Linked DNA regions of Prochlorococcus marinus subsp. pastoris str. CCMP1986. The protein of the gene in region 1 interacts with the protein of each later gene in a pairwise test. Links are inferred from orthologs where the notes say so. Each region holds a gene or a part of one and is shown on either strand. Other genes may lie near its edges. The genes, in order: def and TX50_RS08840.

Region 1 (7,524 bases):
AATGGGAGGAATCAATTTTCTCGTAACGTTTAAAATAGAACTTGTTGGAATTGCAATTAATAACCAAAAACCTTTATTTAAATCAACTTTTGGGTACCAAGTTAAAATTAATCTTATTAAAAAGACTAGGGTTAAAAATGATAAAAGGATTCCTAGTGTAAGATCTAAAGCATGTAAATAGTTTTGAGACAATGAAATAACAATTGTTTAATCCATCTTAATAAATAACCCATAAGTTAGGATTTAATTCGTATTATAAATTCAGAATTTAATTTTAAAAAAGTGATTCAAATTTCAAATCTAATATTAGCGGCTGATGTTTCCCCAGAAGTGGCTGGTAGTTCGGGCTTCAATATGATAGCGAGTTTCTTCGCTGCAGCTTTACTTATAGTTATTCCAGCAGCAGCTTTTTTGATCTTTGTTAGCCAAAAAGATTCACTTGAACGTACTTCAGCTACACGTAGACGCTAGTTTTTATAAAAGTTTTAAGTAAACTATATATAAAGGTGTTTTATTGCACCTTAAAAAATAAGTTTTGGAGAAAAAAAGTGGTCAATGCTAGTCTAAATTGGGCGAGTATTGTAGGCATCGTACTAGCTGTATGTGGAGGTGGCCTATATTTTTTGAGGTCATTTAAACCTGCGCTGGCAAGAGATTATGATGTTTTCTTTGCGGCAATAGGTCTTTTATGTGGAGGAATATTATTTTTTCAAGGATGGAGATTAGATCCTATTTTGCAATTTGGGCAGTTTTTATTAGCAGGAACGACGGTATTCTTTGCGTATGAAAGTGTTCGACTAAGAGGTGTTGCCACTGATCAAGCAAGAAGATCTTCTTATTTTGAAGATGATCAGATTCCAGATATGCCTAGAAATTCTTCCAGAAATAGATTTAATGATGATTATAATCAATTTGAGGATTCTGATAGACCTTCTAGAAGATTCAAACCTCAAGATGATGATTTAGAAGATGATTACATGGAAGCTAGATCGCAAAGGAGAAATATATCAAGAGCTATTCCTGAATCTGCAGTCAGCAGGAGGCGTCCTTCTTTAAGAGAGTCTAATCAATTTGAGAATGAAGAACCTAAGAGAAGAAGAAATCGGTCTGAAGATAATAGGATGAGTAATGAAGATAGAAGAGCAAGTTTTGGAGAAAGAAGATCATCAAGAAGTGAAATTAAAAGAGGCTCTCGGCCATTATCTAATCAAGAAGTTTCTAGAAAATCAAATAATTCCTCTCTTAAGGATGCTTCTACCTCCTCTAATAAACCAACAAGGTCATCTATCAGATCTCAGACTTCAACAGAAAAAGTAGAAGATGCATCATTTTCTACAAATATCAATGAAGTAAAAAAGCCTCGTCAAGCAAGAAGCTCAGCAGCTAGTGCAAGATCAACCTCTAAAAATAAAACTGGAAGGTATACTGTGGGAACAAAAAAAAATAAACCCAGAGATAATAGTTCTAGATTTGATGACTAATTAAAATATCCCAGCCCAATTTAGAAATGATTTTTGACTTATTAATTCAATTAAAATAATTGCTAAAAAACCGAGCATTGCAAATCTTCCATTTGTTATTTCTGAATAATTGCTCCATCCAAACTCATATCTATCTTCAATTTCAATTGATTGTTCCTCAATTTTAATTTCTTCAGAATTTGTTTTTTCTAGTTCCATAGCTTCCTGATTATTTTGTTCTTGATTTGAAGTCATGATTGTAATCTAATTTTTAAAATTATACTTATCTGTAGTAAATAATTTCCAGCCCCCTTGTCCATTTAATTCTAAAATGTTCTCATGAAAATCTTTTAAACTAGGCCTGTGTCCCACGCTTATCAAGGATAATTCTCTATCCCTTAGTAAATTATATAGTCTTTTTTCAGTTTTAATATCGAGTGCACTAGTAGCTTCATCTAACACAGCAAATCTCGGAGAATTAAGTAGTAATCTTGCAAAGGCTAATCTTTGCTGTTCTCCTAATGAAAGTATTCTTGGCCAATCTTGTTTGACGTCAAGGTTGGGATATCTATCAACAATAGAATTTAAATTTACTTCATTAAGAACAGAAATTAAGTGGTCATCACTAAATTTGTCAACTTCTGTTGGATAACATAATTGTTCCCTTAAAGAACCCAATAGCATATAGGGTTTTTGAGGTATAAATAGCAAATCACCTGTCTTTGGTTTTTTAATCGATCCTTGATTGGGTTCCCATAATCCGCTGATCATCCTTAACAAAGAGGTTTTGCCACACCCAGATGGGCCTACTACTAATAATGATTGATTTGTTTCAATACTCAGATTTAAGTTTTTGATAATAGCTTTATCAGACCCAGGTGGAAAAAGGTCGGCATTGTTAATAAGAATAGAAGAATAATCAGAAATTATATTTTGATTGTCTATTGGCTTGGTTTGACTGATACTTTCAACTTTTGACTGAAAACCCTCTAATCTTCCAATTCCTGCTGTGAACTTTGCAAGTTCCTCTATTTGATTAACTATAAAAAATAAAGAACCTTCTACCATACCAAATGCAAAGCTTGCTTGAATAAATCGACCATAATCAATATCTCCTCTAAAGTAAGGAATTGCCATTATTAGATATGGAAAGAAGTTTCCAGCATAATTAATAGAACGTCTCATTACATCAATAATTACTCTCCAAATTATTAGTAAGTTAAAGTTTCTTACCACTTCTCCTAATCTTCTCTCTGTTTCACTTTTTTCTGGTTTTTCACCCGAATAAAAAGCTATTGATTCAGCATTATCTCTAATATGAACTAATCCATATCTAAAGTCTGCCTCATATCTAAGTTGATCGAAATCAATTTTTACAAGATTTTTTCCAGCAATTAATAAGATAGCAGTAGCAAATGCTGCGTATCCAAATAATGAAAAGGTTAATGTTGTACTAATGCTCCATAATATTAGAATGTTCAGAGAAAAAGTAAGAAGTGCATCAAAAACTCCCAAAGTAAAGGATAAACTTTGACCAGTAAAAGCTCTGGTATCATCTGTTATTCGTTGGTCAGGATTATCTACATCTGTTTGTTCTTCATCATTAGGATTTAGTTGGTAGTATGCTTTATTAGTCATGTAGTCTTTAACTAAGCTTTTTGAAAGCCAATCTCTCCAAATTATTCCTAATTTATAAGTAAAGAATATTTGAGAAACCCGAATTGGAAGCGCTACAGCAAAGCAACAAGCATAGATTCCTAAAATTCTATAAAATCCATCTTGTTGTTTCTCTACTAAAGCATTGGTTAAGTCTCTAGCAATAAATCCTATTCCTGCATTAATTCCATTTACTGCCAAAAGCATTAATACTATGACTGCTAGGAATAACCAATGTACCCATCTGCGATTCTTAAGTTGACGCCTTAAACTAAAAAAACTTCCTGAACCGATAAGAAATAATCCTGAAAACAATAATCCCCACCAGCCAGACCATATTGTATTAACAGTATTAACTACTCCTCCAAAGTATTTATCAAGAAAAATAGGTTGAATGCTTTCAAAAAAACTAATTATGCCTGTAAGAGCTACAAGAACAATACCTCCTACACAAAATAAGAGAGATATTAAAAGCCATATAAATTGAAAGCCATTACATTGATCAATTGGTAAGAAAAATGGTTGGGCTAATCTTCTTAACTTTTGTAGTTGATAAAATATTTTAGATTTATTTTGCACTACATTATTCATATTTTTTCTATATCTTTATAGTAAGTAAATTATATCTCTATGAAGATGATTGCCCAAAACCTATTAGTGAAAGTGCCCAATCTGGAAGGTTGAGGTATGATAATAATTTTAAATCAAATTCATGGACTTTAATAATCAATATATCCATAAGCCACCATATTAGAAAAGGTAAATTAAATAAAATTTGTAATTGCCATTTGTAAGTTAATACTTTCCAAATTTTAGTTAAAACTAACTTCTGAGATTCATCTAAACTCTCCCAATTTGTAGCAATTAGATCTAGTAAATTTTTAGATTTATTATTGAGAGATTCTGGAGAATTCATGTTTAATTTTTCTTATTTATAGCTAAAAAGAAACTCTTTTGAGAGTTTTAGCCAGGAGGCCAACTCATTTTTCTACCAGCTAAGAAATGTATATGTAAATGAAATACTGTTTGTCCAGATTCTTCACCAGTATTAATAACAGTTCTCCAATTTTTTAATTGCTTAGATTTGGCAATATTTTTTCCTATTAAAAGAAGATGTCCTAATAAATCTCTATCTTCCTCCAAACACTCGCATAAACTGACTAATGGTTTTTTAGGAATTACTAAAAAGTGAACTGGAGCTTGAGAGGCAATATCATTAAATGCTAAACAAAGCTCATCTTCATGAAGCTTTTCGCAGGGAATCTCACCATTTATTATTTTGCTAAAGATTGTAGTTTCAGCCATTGCTTTATTAAATAATTAAATCATTTGATTGGTATTACATCTTTTTGATGAAATCCTTCTTTGATGAGTTCTTTATTCAAATCTTCTTTTGAAGTAACTCTATCAACAAATAAAACTCCATTGAGATGATCCATTTCATGTTGAATGCATCTTGCTAAGAGTCCATCAGCTTTCATTTTTCTTGGCCTGCCCATTTCATCTCTAAATCTTAATTTAATTGTTGATGGTCTTACGACGTTTAAATAAACTCCTGGGATACTTAGACAACCCTCTTCATATGAATTTAAAGTTGTTCCATAATCAGTAATTTCTGGATTTATTAAAATTAATGGTTCAGCAGCAGCATCTTCAAAATTTACATCAATTACAAGTAGCTCTTTCTTGATTCCTATTTGCGGAGCGGCAAGTCCAATCCCTTTGGCTGCATACATACTTTGAAGCATGTCTTTAGCTAAATTTCTTATGGAATTATCAACTTTACTTATTCTTTTAGCATTTTCTCTCAATACATCATCACCAAGTTTATATATTTCTAGTGATGGAGTTCCTGTTTGTTCTTTAGATACCTTTTCTATAGGACTATTTGTTTTTGACTTTCTTGCAAGTTGTGAAAAATTGTTTGCCACGGTAAAAAAAATTATTTACTCAACAGTTAAGCTATAAAAATATTAGCACTTTAAATACATCTTGAAATAAACTTTTTAAATGAATAATGCTAAGAATTTAAAAATTAAGCAAATCGATAAAAAAAATATATCTTTTAAAGAGTTATCTCTAATTAAGAATATAATTTTCTGGGTAGATATTATTCCTGGAGATCAAACACAAAAAAATGCTATTTTTGCTAGGCCATTTCATGATAAAAATGCAATTCCACAAAAATTAACGGGCGATAATTTTTATATTAAAAGCAATTTTCATGGTTATGGGGGCAAATCATATCAATGTATAGAGGTGAATGATCATATTTATTTGATATGGGTTGATCAGCTTTCAAAAGCAATGTGGTTAAAAATTTTCAAAGTCCAAGAAAAAGTACTTAAAAATGATAATCAATATCTGCTATGCGATGTGGAACCAAGACAACTTACTGAGTCAATAAAAACGAATTTTGATACTTCATTTGTTATTTCTAAAAACAACCTTTTATTCGGTTTATGTGAGATAAAACATAGAGATTATTTATTCTCATTAAATTTAAAGAAAACTAAACAAGATATTCGCATAATAAAAAAATTTGATAATTTTGCGGGGAATTTATCTTCTAATATTTCAGCTGATTTATTTTCCTGGATAGAGTGGAATGCTGGCTCCATGCCTTGGGAAAGAAATGAGCTATTTTTTGCAATGATTGATAATGATGGAGAGATACAAAACATAAAAAATTTTTCTAATAAATTTGTTAATGAAGAGAAAAATGTTTCTTTCTTTCAACCTTACTGGATGAGTGATACTACTTTAGTCTGTTCTGAAGATAGTACAGGCTGGTGGAATTTATTATTTCTCGATTTAACTGATATTAAAAATATTATTCTAAAAAAAAGAATAATTAAACCTTTGACTGAGTATGGATCGCCTCAGTGGGTTTCTGGAATTTCATTTTTTTCCGGAAATATTAAAAATCTATTTTGTGTTGCAAAAAAAGATAATAGTTGGGTACTAGAGCATTATCAGAATTGTGAATGTATTAAAGAACTTAAATTACCATTTTGTTCAATAGGTGATTTAGATGTTTGTGATCAAAAATTAGTTATTAGAGGTTGTAGTTTTGGTTGTTTCGAAGAATTATTCGAGTGTGATTTTGGAGAGAAAAGCCATACTAAATTATTAAATGAGATATCCCTTGAGTCTATAAACGAATATTCAAGACCAGAATCTTTTTGGTTTAAAGGTTTTAATAATCAACCCACACATTCTTTTATTTATAAGCCTCTATTTGAAAGATTTATTAAGTCACCATTAATCGTTAAGGCACATAGTGGCCCTACTGCTTGCTTTGACGGGTCTTTAAATTCCGAAGTGCAGCATTGGACTTCGAAAGGATTTACAGTTGCGGAAGTGAATTATGGTGGTTCCTCGGGTTTTGGAAGAGAGTACAGGGAGAGATTAAATTATAAATGGGGTATTCTTGATTCATACGACTGTAAAGCATTGGTACTTGATTTAATTAGGTTAAATCTAGTTGATAGAACCAAAGTCGCAATTTTAGGCAATAGTGCTGGTGGTTTAACTGCAATTAATGCTCTATGTGAAGGTGATTTGTTTAAAGTGGCGATTTGTAAATATCCTGTTCTGGATTTAAACGATATGCATCAACACACTCATAGATTTGAAAAAGGTTATTTAAATTCTCTCATAGGTAGATATTCAAAATTTCATAATGAGTATAAACTTCGATCACCAATTTATAAAATTAATCATTTAAAAAAACCAGTTTTATTATTTCATGGAAAAAAAGATTTAGTTATTTCATGCAAAAAAACCCTACAAATCAAAGAAAAACTTCTTAAAAATAATAAAAATTCAGAAGTCATAATTTTTGAAAATGAAGGGCATGGTTTTAAAAACACAAATAATAAAAAACAAGTTCTTATTAAAACTCAGGAGTTTTTAGAGAAAACTCTTAATATTTAAGAATTTAGTTTTAAAAAACTAATAGTTTCCTTAAGTTTTTCGATAAAAGTATTTATATCTTCTTTGGTAGTTGTGAAATTCATACTAATTCTAGCTGTTGAATTTATTCCGATATGTCTATGCAGAGGTTGACAACAGTGATGTCCACTTCTGATACAAATACCTTTAGAATCAAGAATTTCAGCGATATCGTTTGAATGTATTTCTTTAACATAAAATGTTGCCAATGCAGCTCTGTTTGGATCTATTTTCGGAGAAGGACCTATTATTTCAAGATCCTCTATTTGCTTTAATTTTTTAAATAAATATTTTGTAATCTCCTTTTCATATTCACTGATTCGATCTAACCCAATATTGTTAATGTAATTAATCGCTGCAGCTAATCCTATTGCTTCAGCAATAGCTGGAGTACCAGCTTCAAATTTATGAGGGAGTTCAGCCCAAGTACTTTTCTCTTCAAAAACATCTT
Region 2 (7,574 bases), 1.5 Mb from region 1 along the record:
TTAATGGCTCTACTTGTAATTCTCTTCGCATTCTTCTAGTTAAACCATTTTCAATCTCTCTTTGGACCCCAATCCAATCAACTTCAAAACTATTGGGACTGGTTTGTCTTGATAATTGTTTCCAGCGGTTTTCTAATACCCAATTTATCTCCCTTTCGGTCCACATTGACATTTTTCTTGGATCAGCTGATATTACTACCCCTCTTAAACTTACTCGTGGTGGAGCTACCATATTACCATCTGTACTTATAGGGGCTAAAACAGTAACTATTCCATCATCTGCTAACTGCTGTCTCTCTTTTAGAGCTCTTGCATCTACCACACAAGTCCTTGTATTATCCAGCATTTCAATTCCAGACTTTACTGGATCTCCTTGAATCATTGAATCAGCTCTAAGCTCAATTGTGTCTCCATTATCAAGGATGAGTATATTATTGGGATCTACGCCCATCGATTCAGCGGTTTTACCATGCAAAACTTGCATTCTATATTCGCCATGTACTGGAACAAAAAACTTTGGTTTAATTAACGCTAGCATCAATCTTTGATCATCTCTACATCCATGACCAGAAACATGAATTCCATGTTCTTTACCATAAATAACATTAGCTCCCAATTTAATTAACCTATCAATACTATGCACTACAGAAATTGTATTTCCTGGAATTGGACTGGAAGAAAAAATTACTGTATCCGTAGTTTTGAGTTTAACGTGTGGATGTTCATCTCTTCCAATCCTACTTAATGCAGCCATTACCTCACCTTGACTACCTGTCATTAAGAGTAGAGTTTCTCTATCAGGTAAATCTCTTATGCTTTTAATTGGGAAAAAGAGATCGTCAGGACACTTTATATAACCTAATTCACGACATTTACCAACAACATTTAACATTGACCGTCCCATTAATCCAATTTTACGTCCATGCTTCATTGCTAATTGGATCACCATCGCAACTCTATGGGTTGAACTTGCAAAAGTGGTAAGCATAACTCTACCTTTGGCTTCAGATATTATTCGATCTAAATTTGGAAAAACAGAAATTTCTGAAGGAACAAAACCCTTTACTTCGGAATTTGTAGAGTCCGAGAGTAAGCAAAGAACACCCTTCTCTCCATAAAATGCCATTCTTTCAATATCAGCATGTTTGTTATCAGGTGGCAGATGATCAAATTTAAAATCCCCAGTAAAGAAAACAACACCTACTGGAGTAGTTAGAGCTAAAGAAAAACTATCCCCAATTGAGTGAGTATTACGTATAAATTCTAATGAAAAATGCTGGCCAAGTTTGACAACTTGCCTTGGTTCTATAGTCTGTGTTGTTGTCCTATCAGCCACACCTGCTTCTTCCATTTTTCCTTTAAGCATTGATATCGCTAAAGGTGGACCATAAATCACAGGAATATTAAATTTCTTTAAATGATGAGAAATTCCACCAATATGGTCTTCGTGACCATGGGTTACTATCATTCCACGAAATCTATTTAAGTTAGCTTGCAAATAGGATGTATCAGGCATAACAACATTCACTCCATGCATGCCATCACTTGGAAAAGCGAGTCCCCCATCTATTAAAATGATGTCATCTTGGTATTCAAAAACACATGTATTTTTACCTATTTCATGAAGACCCCCTAATGGAATAATTTTTAAAGCAGGTTCAATTGATCTTTTTGTTTGAGATAAGGTTTGAGTATTATTTGATTTGATTTGATTTGAATTCATAATAGAAGTATTTTAACAAGCTAAAAATGTGGTTATTAAAGTCAAAGTAACTTTATTAAAGCGTTAAAAAAAGTATTTACAAAGACAGATTTTGAATTATCTGAAGTAAGCTTTCTCTCTTTTCTTTAATAAGAGGCGTTAATGGATTCCTAGGAGAACCAACTTGCCAACCTCGTAGTTCTAAAGCTGCTTTGATGGGAATTGGATTTGTCGTTTCAAAGAGTGCCTTGAAAAGTGGTTGCAGTTTTTCATGAATATCAAGAGCAATAGATATTTCACCTTTTTGAAATGATTCAATCATAGTTTTAAGCTGCAACCCAACAATGTGGCTAGCTACGCTTACTACACCAACAGCACCAACAGATAACATAGGAAGCAACAATGAATCATCGCCACTATATATTGAAAGTTTAGAGCCGCACGCCGCCCTTAACTCTGTCACTTCCTCTATTCTACCGCTTGCTGCTTTAATACTGAGAATATTTGGGAAATTCATAAGTTTATTTACAGTGGTGGGTAATAAATTACAACCAGTTCTTCCAGGGATGTTATACAACATTAAAGGCAAATCACTAGCTGCATTAGCTATAGAACTAAAGTGTTTATAAAGACCTTCTTGAGGGGGCTTATTGTAGTAAGGGACAACAACTAAAGCACCATCCGCACCAAATTCATAAGCTTTTTGGGTAGCTTCTATAGCCTCACTGGTACAGTTACTACCTGTACCAACAATAACTTTAGATCTAGAATTTAAAGAACCTTTTACTGCAACAAACAAATTATGTTGTTCAGCCCATGTAAGAGTTGGAGACTCTCCTGTGGTCCCACATAGCACAATTCCATCAGAGCCATTTTCACAAAGGTAATTAGAAAGTTTAATAGCTAATTCATAATCAACTGCACCATTTTTTTTAAATGGAGTAACCATAGCTGTCAAAATTCTTCCGAATAATGGATTAGAAAATTTAGTATTGTTGGGAATCATTTTTTTGCAATTAATAATTCTGCTATTTGAACAGCATTAAGTGCTGCTCCTTTCCTTATTTGATCTCCACATAACCATAATTCTAATCCATTAGAATTACTAATATCAGTTCTTATTCTTCCTACCGCAATATTATCTCTTCCCATCACATCATTTGGCATCGGGAACCTATTTTTTTCATAATCTTCTATTATTTCTAAACCTTTAGCTTTTTTCAATTGATTAATAGCATAAGAAGGTTTGATAACATCATCAAATTCAACATTCACTGATTCAGAATGAGCTCTAAGAACGGGAACTCGAACGCATGTTGAAGACAGTTTTAAATCAGTAATATTTAGTATTTTGCGAGTTTCATTTGTCATTTTCATCTCTTCTTCGCAGTAATTATTTGAAAGCATTGGTGAATTATGTAGAAAGAGATTAAATGCTAAGGAATATGGTAAGACTTCACTTTCTTTGGGATCTCCCTGCAAATATTTCTTAGTTAAAAACTGTAATTCCTCCATTGCTAATTGACCAGCTCCACTTACCGATTGATAAGTTGAAACGATTACTCTTTTAATCGGAGAAATTTTATTCAAAGGAGCTAAAACTAGAGTCAGTAATATTGTTGTGCAATTCGGATTAGCGATGACACCATTATGCTTTAAAGCTTCACAAGCATTTACTTCCGGAACAACAAGAGGAACATCATTTTCTAATCTGAATGCACTTGAATTATCAATTAGTACAGCATTTTGATCTTTAACTGTAGATAGCCACTGTTTTGAAATACTTCCACCTGCGGAAGCAAGAACTAAATCAACATTCAAAAATTCTTCTTTTGAAGCTTTTTTAGTAATAATTTCTTCTCCTTTCCATTTGACTATTTTCCCTTCTGACCGCTGAGATGAAAGCAAAACTAATTCTGAGATAGGAAAGTCTCTTTCTTCAAGAATTTTAAGAAGTTCAGATCCAACAGCACCTGAAGAACCTAAAACAGCTACTTTTAATGGTCTATTTGGTAAAAAAGGAGAATTTCTCACTATATAAATTAAAAAATTATAAGATTTAATATTTTTCTTACTGTATCAAAAAAGTTAACTTCAAGGAAATCACTTAATGTGGAATAATTAAGATTCTGCCTATTGTAATAATTTTAAAAACTCAAACATGATTAAAGAAGAATTAATAGTAAAAACTACCGCACTACCCCAAAGTAGAATTGCACTTGAATTAGAAATACCATCTAATACATGCAAATCATGCGTAAATGAGACAATAAATTCAATTAGTCGTTCGGCCAAAATTCCTGGGTTTAGGCTTGGCAAAATTCCAAAACAAGTATTAATACAACGAATCGGCATTACACAACTACATGCCTCTGCCCTAGAAAAAATAATTGATAAATCTTGGAACCAAGCTTTAAAGATGGAATCAATAGAGCCACTAAGTGAACCAGAATTAGTTGATGGATTTGAATCAATACTAAAATTTTTTAATCCGGAAAAACCTTTAAAAATTACTCTACAAACTGATATTGCACCCGAATTTAAATTAAAAAAATCAAAAGGTCTATCAGTTGAGATTAAAAAAAGTAAGTTTGACCCCAAATCCATAGATGAAGCTTTGGAAAAATCAAGAAATCAATTAGCAAATATTATTCCAGTTAATAACAGGCCTGCTAAGTTAGGAGACATCGCGGTAGTTAGTTTCAAAGGTGTTTACAAAGATTCCAAAAAAGAAATCGACGGGGGATCTAGTGATTCAATGGATCTTGAATTAGAAAAGAACAAAATGATTCCAGGCTTCGTTGAGGGAATTGTTGGTATGAAAATTGATGATAATAAAACTCTTACTCTAAGATTTCCTGAAGACTATTCTCATGAAGATTCCAGAGGTAAAGAAGCAATTTTTGACATAAGTCTTAAAGATCTTAAAGAAAAAGAATTACCCGAACTTAATGATGATTTTGCAAAACAATCTGGAAATAAAGATTCATTAAAAGAACTAAAAAAAGATATAGAAAAACAACTAAAGGAGAATTTTGATAATACTCAAAAAAATATAAAAGTTGAAGCTTTAATGGATGCACTATCCAAAGAGTTAGATGCCGAGATTCCAAAAGCAATGATTGATATTGAAGTTAGAAATAATATTGAACAAACAGCGCAAAGATTTGCTCAACAAGGCATGGATATTAAATCAACATTTACTCCAGAATTGGTGAAATCTTTAGCAGAATCAACTCGTCCTCAAGCTGAAAAAAATGTTCAAAGAAATTTAGCTTTAAAAGCATTATCAGAAAGAGAAAAAATCACAGTCGATAATGAAGAAATAGATCAGAAAATGAAGGAATATGAAGATGAAATTTCTAAATCACCAAAACAAATTGACATTCAGAAATTAAAAGATGTAGTTCGCAACGATCTCCTACAAGAAAAGTTAATCACTTGGCTTGAAGAAAATTCAGCAGTAAAAGAAATAAATGAAAAAGCAACAAAATTAACCACAAAAACAACCACAAAAGCAACTACCAAAAAAGGAGTTAAAACTAAAAGTAAACCCAAGGTAAACAAAAAAGAAAAAAATTAATTTATAAAAAATTTAACTATTCAGCAAAAAAACCCTTAAATTAGATTAAGAAAGAGATTAACTAAGTGTATTCTGAAAAAAAACATTTAATCCAAAGCTCAATAAATTCTCGCGATATTGATAAATCGAGATCTGCTGTTCCTACTGTAGTAGAACAATCTGGAAGAGGAGAAAGAGCATTTGATATTTATTCAAGATTATTAAGAGAAAGGATAATATTTTTAGGTACCGGGATTAATGATCAAGTATCAGATTCATTAGTTGCACAATTATTATTTCTAGAAGCAGAAGATCCTCACAAAGATATACAAATATATATTAATTCTCCCGGTGGCTCTGTTACTGCTGGATTAGCTATATACGATACAATGCAGCAAATCTCTCCAGACGTTGTAACAATCTGTTTTGGTGTAGCTGCAAGTATGGGGGCATTCCTCCTTAGTGGGGGGGCGAAAGGGAAAAGGTTAGCTTTACCTAATTCGAGAATAATGATTCACCAACCACTTGGAGGTGCTCAAGGCCAAGCAGTTGAAATTGAAATACAAGCAAAAGAAATACTATTTCTCAAAAAAACATTAAATTCTCTTTTAGCAAAACATACTAATCAATCTTTAGAAAAAATTAATGAAGATACTGAAAGAGACTATTTTCTATCGCCTGAAGAAGCAGTTGAATACGGACTAATTGATAAAGTCATAAAAAATGACAAGTAAAAGGAATATTTTAAGAATATGATGACGAATCCAATTTTATAAGCAATCCTAATAAGTAAGGGATATTTAACCTTTTTTTATTCTACACAAGCTTTGATAATCGATGGCTAAATTCGACGCCCATCTAAAATGTTCTTTTTGTGGTAAATCACAAGATCAAGTTAGAAAACTTATAGCTGGTCCAGGGGTTTACATTTGTGATGAATGCATAGACCTTTGTAATGAAATTCTTGATGAAGAATTAATTGATACTCAAGCAAAAATCAATAACTCACCTCAAGTAAAGAAAAAATTACCAACTAATAATTCTGATAAATCTATTCCTTTAGAATTAACTTCTATCCCCAAACCACTTGAAATTAAAACTTTTCTTGATAACCAAGTTGTAGGTCAAGAATCTGCAAAAAAAATACTATCAGTTGCTGTTTATAATCACTATAAAAGACTAGCCTGGAGATTAAAAGAAGAAAATAAAGAAAATGATTCTAATGATTTACAAGCAACTAAACTACAAAAATCAAACATCTTACTAATCGGCCCAACTGGAAGTGGTAAAACGTTATTAGCACAAACTTTAGCTGAATTTCTTGATGTTCCTTTTGCAGTAGCTGATGCAACAAGTCTTACTGAAGCTGGATATGTCGGCGAAGATGTTGAAAATATCCTCTTGAGACTTCTACAAAAATCAGAAATGAATGTGGATTTAGCTCAAAAGGGGATCATATACATTGATGAAATAGACAAGATCGCCAGAAAGAGTGAAAACCCATCAATTACAAGAGATGTATCTGGAGAAGGAGTTCAACAAGCATTGTTAAAAATGCTTGAAGGAACAATTGCCAATGTTCCACCACAAGGAGGAAGAAAACACCCCAACCATGACTGTATTCAAATCGATACAAGCCAGATTTTATTTATATGTGGAGGTGCATTTATAGGTCTAGAGGATATTGTTCAAAAACGTTTAGGGAAAAATTCAATTGGATTTACTACCAACCCTGATGAAAGCAAAATAAATGCAAAAAAAATAATTGATTCCCGAGATGCTCTCAAGAATTTAGAACAAGATGATCTAGTCAAATATGGATTAATTCCAGAATTCATTGGAAGAATTCCTGTATGCGCGGTATTAGATCGTCTTTCTAAAGAAACTCTTGAATCAATTCTGACAGAACCAAGAGACGCATTGGTAAAGCAATTTAAAACTTTATTAAGTATGGATAACGTTGAATTAAATTTCGAACCAGAGTCTGTGGAAGCAATCGCTAATGAAGCCTTTAAAAGAAAAACGGGCGCCAGAGCTCTTAGATCAATAATTGAAGAATTAATGCTTGATTTAATGTATACACTTCCATCACAAGAAGAAGTTAAAGAGTTTATCATTACGAAAAAAATGGTAGACAAACTCTTCTTGTCGAAAATTGTTAAACTTCCAGCAGGATCTCAAAGGATTATTAAAGAATCTGCATAAAAATTAAGGTTTTCGTTTTCCATAATTCAACTTTAATCATGTAATTAAAAATAATAAATGCTTAATATACATAAACCTTTTCATCAAAAATATAGGCCTCTTAAC

Evidence for each region.
Region 2: the proteins of def (region 1) and TX50_RS08840 interact in binary tests that used the Escherichia coli proteins (3 or more experiments, as listed by UniProt). The link is inferred for Prochlorococcus marinus subsp. pastoris str. CCMP1986 from one-to-one orthologs.

What each region holds. Positions count from the first base shown.
Region 1 is NC_005072.1:67,322-74,845, forward strand. What follows is about bases 3,245-6,093. They hold def (peptide deformylase), read right to left. Parts: upstream 5,048-6,093; coding sequence 4,442-5,047; downstream 3,245-4,441. Other genes in these bases: TX50_RS00345 (ABC transporter ATP-binding protein/permease), read right to left, coding at 3,245-3,707; TX50_RS00350 (hypothetical protein), read right to left, coding at 3,745-4,032; TX50_RS00355 (histidine triad nucleotide-binding protein), read right to left, coding at 4,080-4,421; TX50_RS00365 (alpha/beta hydrolase family protein), read left to right, coding at 5,127-6,093. Outside these bases: TX50_RS00325 (YggT family protein), read right to left, coding at 1-192; psbX (photosystem II reaction center X protein), read left to right, coding at 283-471; TX50_RS00335 (Ycf66 family protein), read left to right, coding at 549-1,481; TX50_RS00340 (chlorophyll a/b-binding protein), read right to left, coding at 1,482-1,715; more of TX50_RS00345, read right to left, coding at 1,725-3,244; more of TX50_RS00365, read left to right, coding at 6,094-7,055; TX50_RS00370 (SufS family cysteine desulfurase), read right to left, coding at 7,052-7,524. UniProt on the Escherichia coli protein: Removes the formyl group from the N-terminal Met of newly synthesized proteins. Requires at least a dipeptide for an efficient rate of reaction. N-terminal L-methionine is a prerequisite for activity but the enzyme has broad specificity at other positions.
Region 2 is NC_005072.1:1,582,245-1,589,818, forward strand. The notes cover bases 1,721-4,619. They hold TX50_RS08840 (aspartate-semialdehyde dehydrogenase), read right to left. Parts: upstream 3,737-4,619; coding sequence 2,705-3,736; downstream 1,721-2,704. Other genes in these bases: TX50_RS08830 (ribonuclease J), read right to left, coding at 1,721-1,723; dapA (4-hydroxy-tetrahydrodipicolinate synthase), read right to left, coding at 1,800-2,708; tig (trigger factor), read left to right, coding at 3,864-4,619. In the rest of the region: more of TX50_RS08830, read right to left, coding at 1-1,720; more of tig, read left to right, coding at 4,620-5,285; ATP-dependent Clp endopeptidase proteolytic subunit ClpP, read left to right, coding at 5,351-5,998; ATP-dependent protease ATP-binding subunit ClpX, read left to right, coding at 6,102-7,469; TX50_RS08860 (DNA polymerase III subunit gamma/tau), read left to right, coding at 7,527-7,574.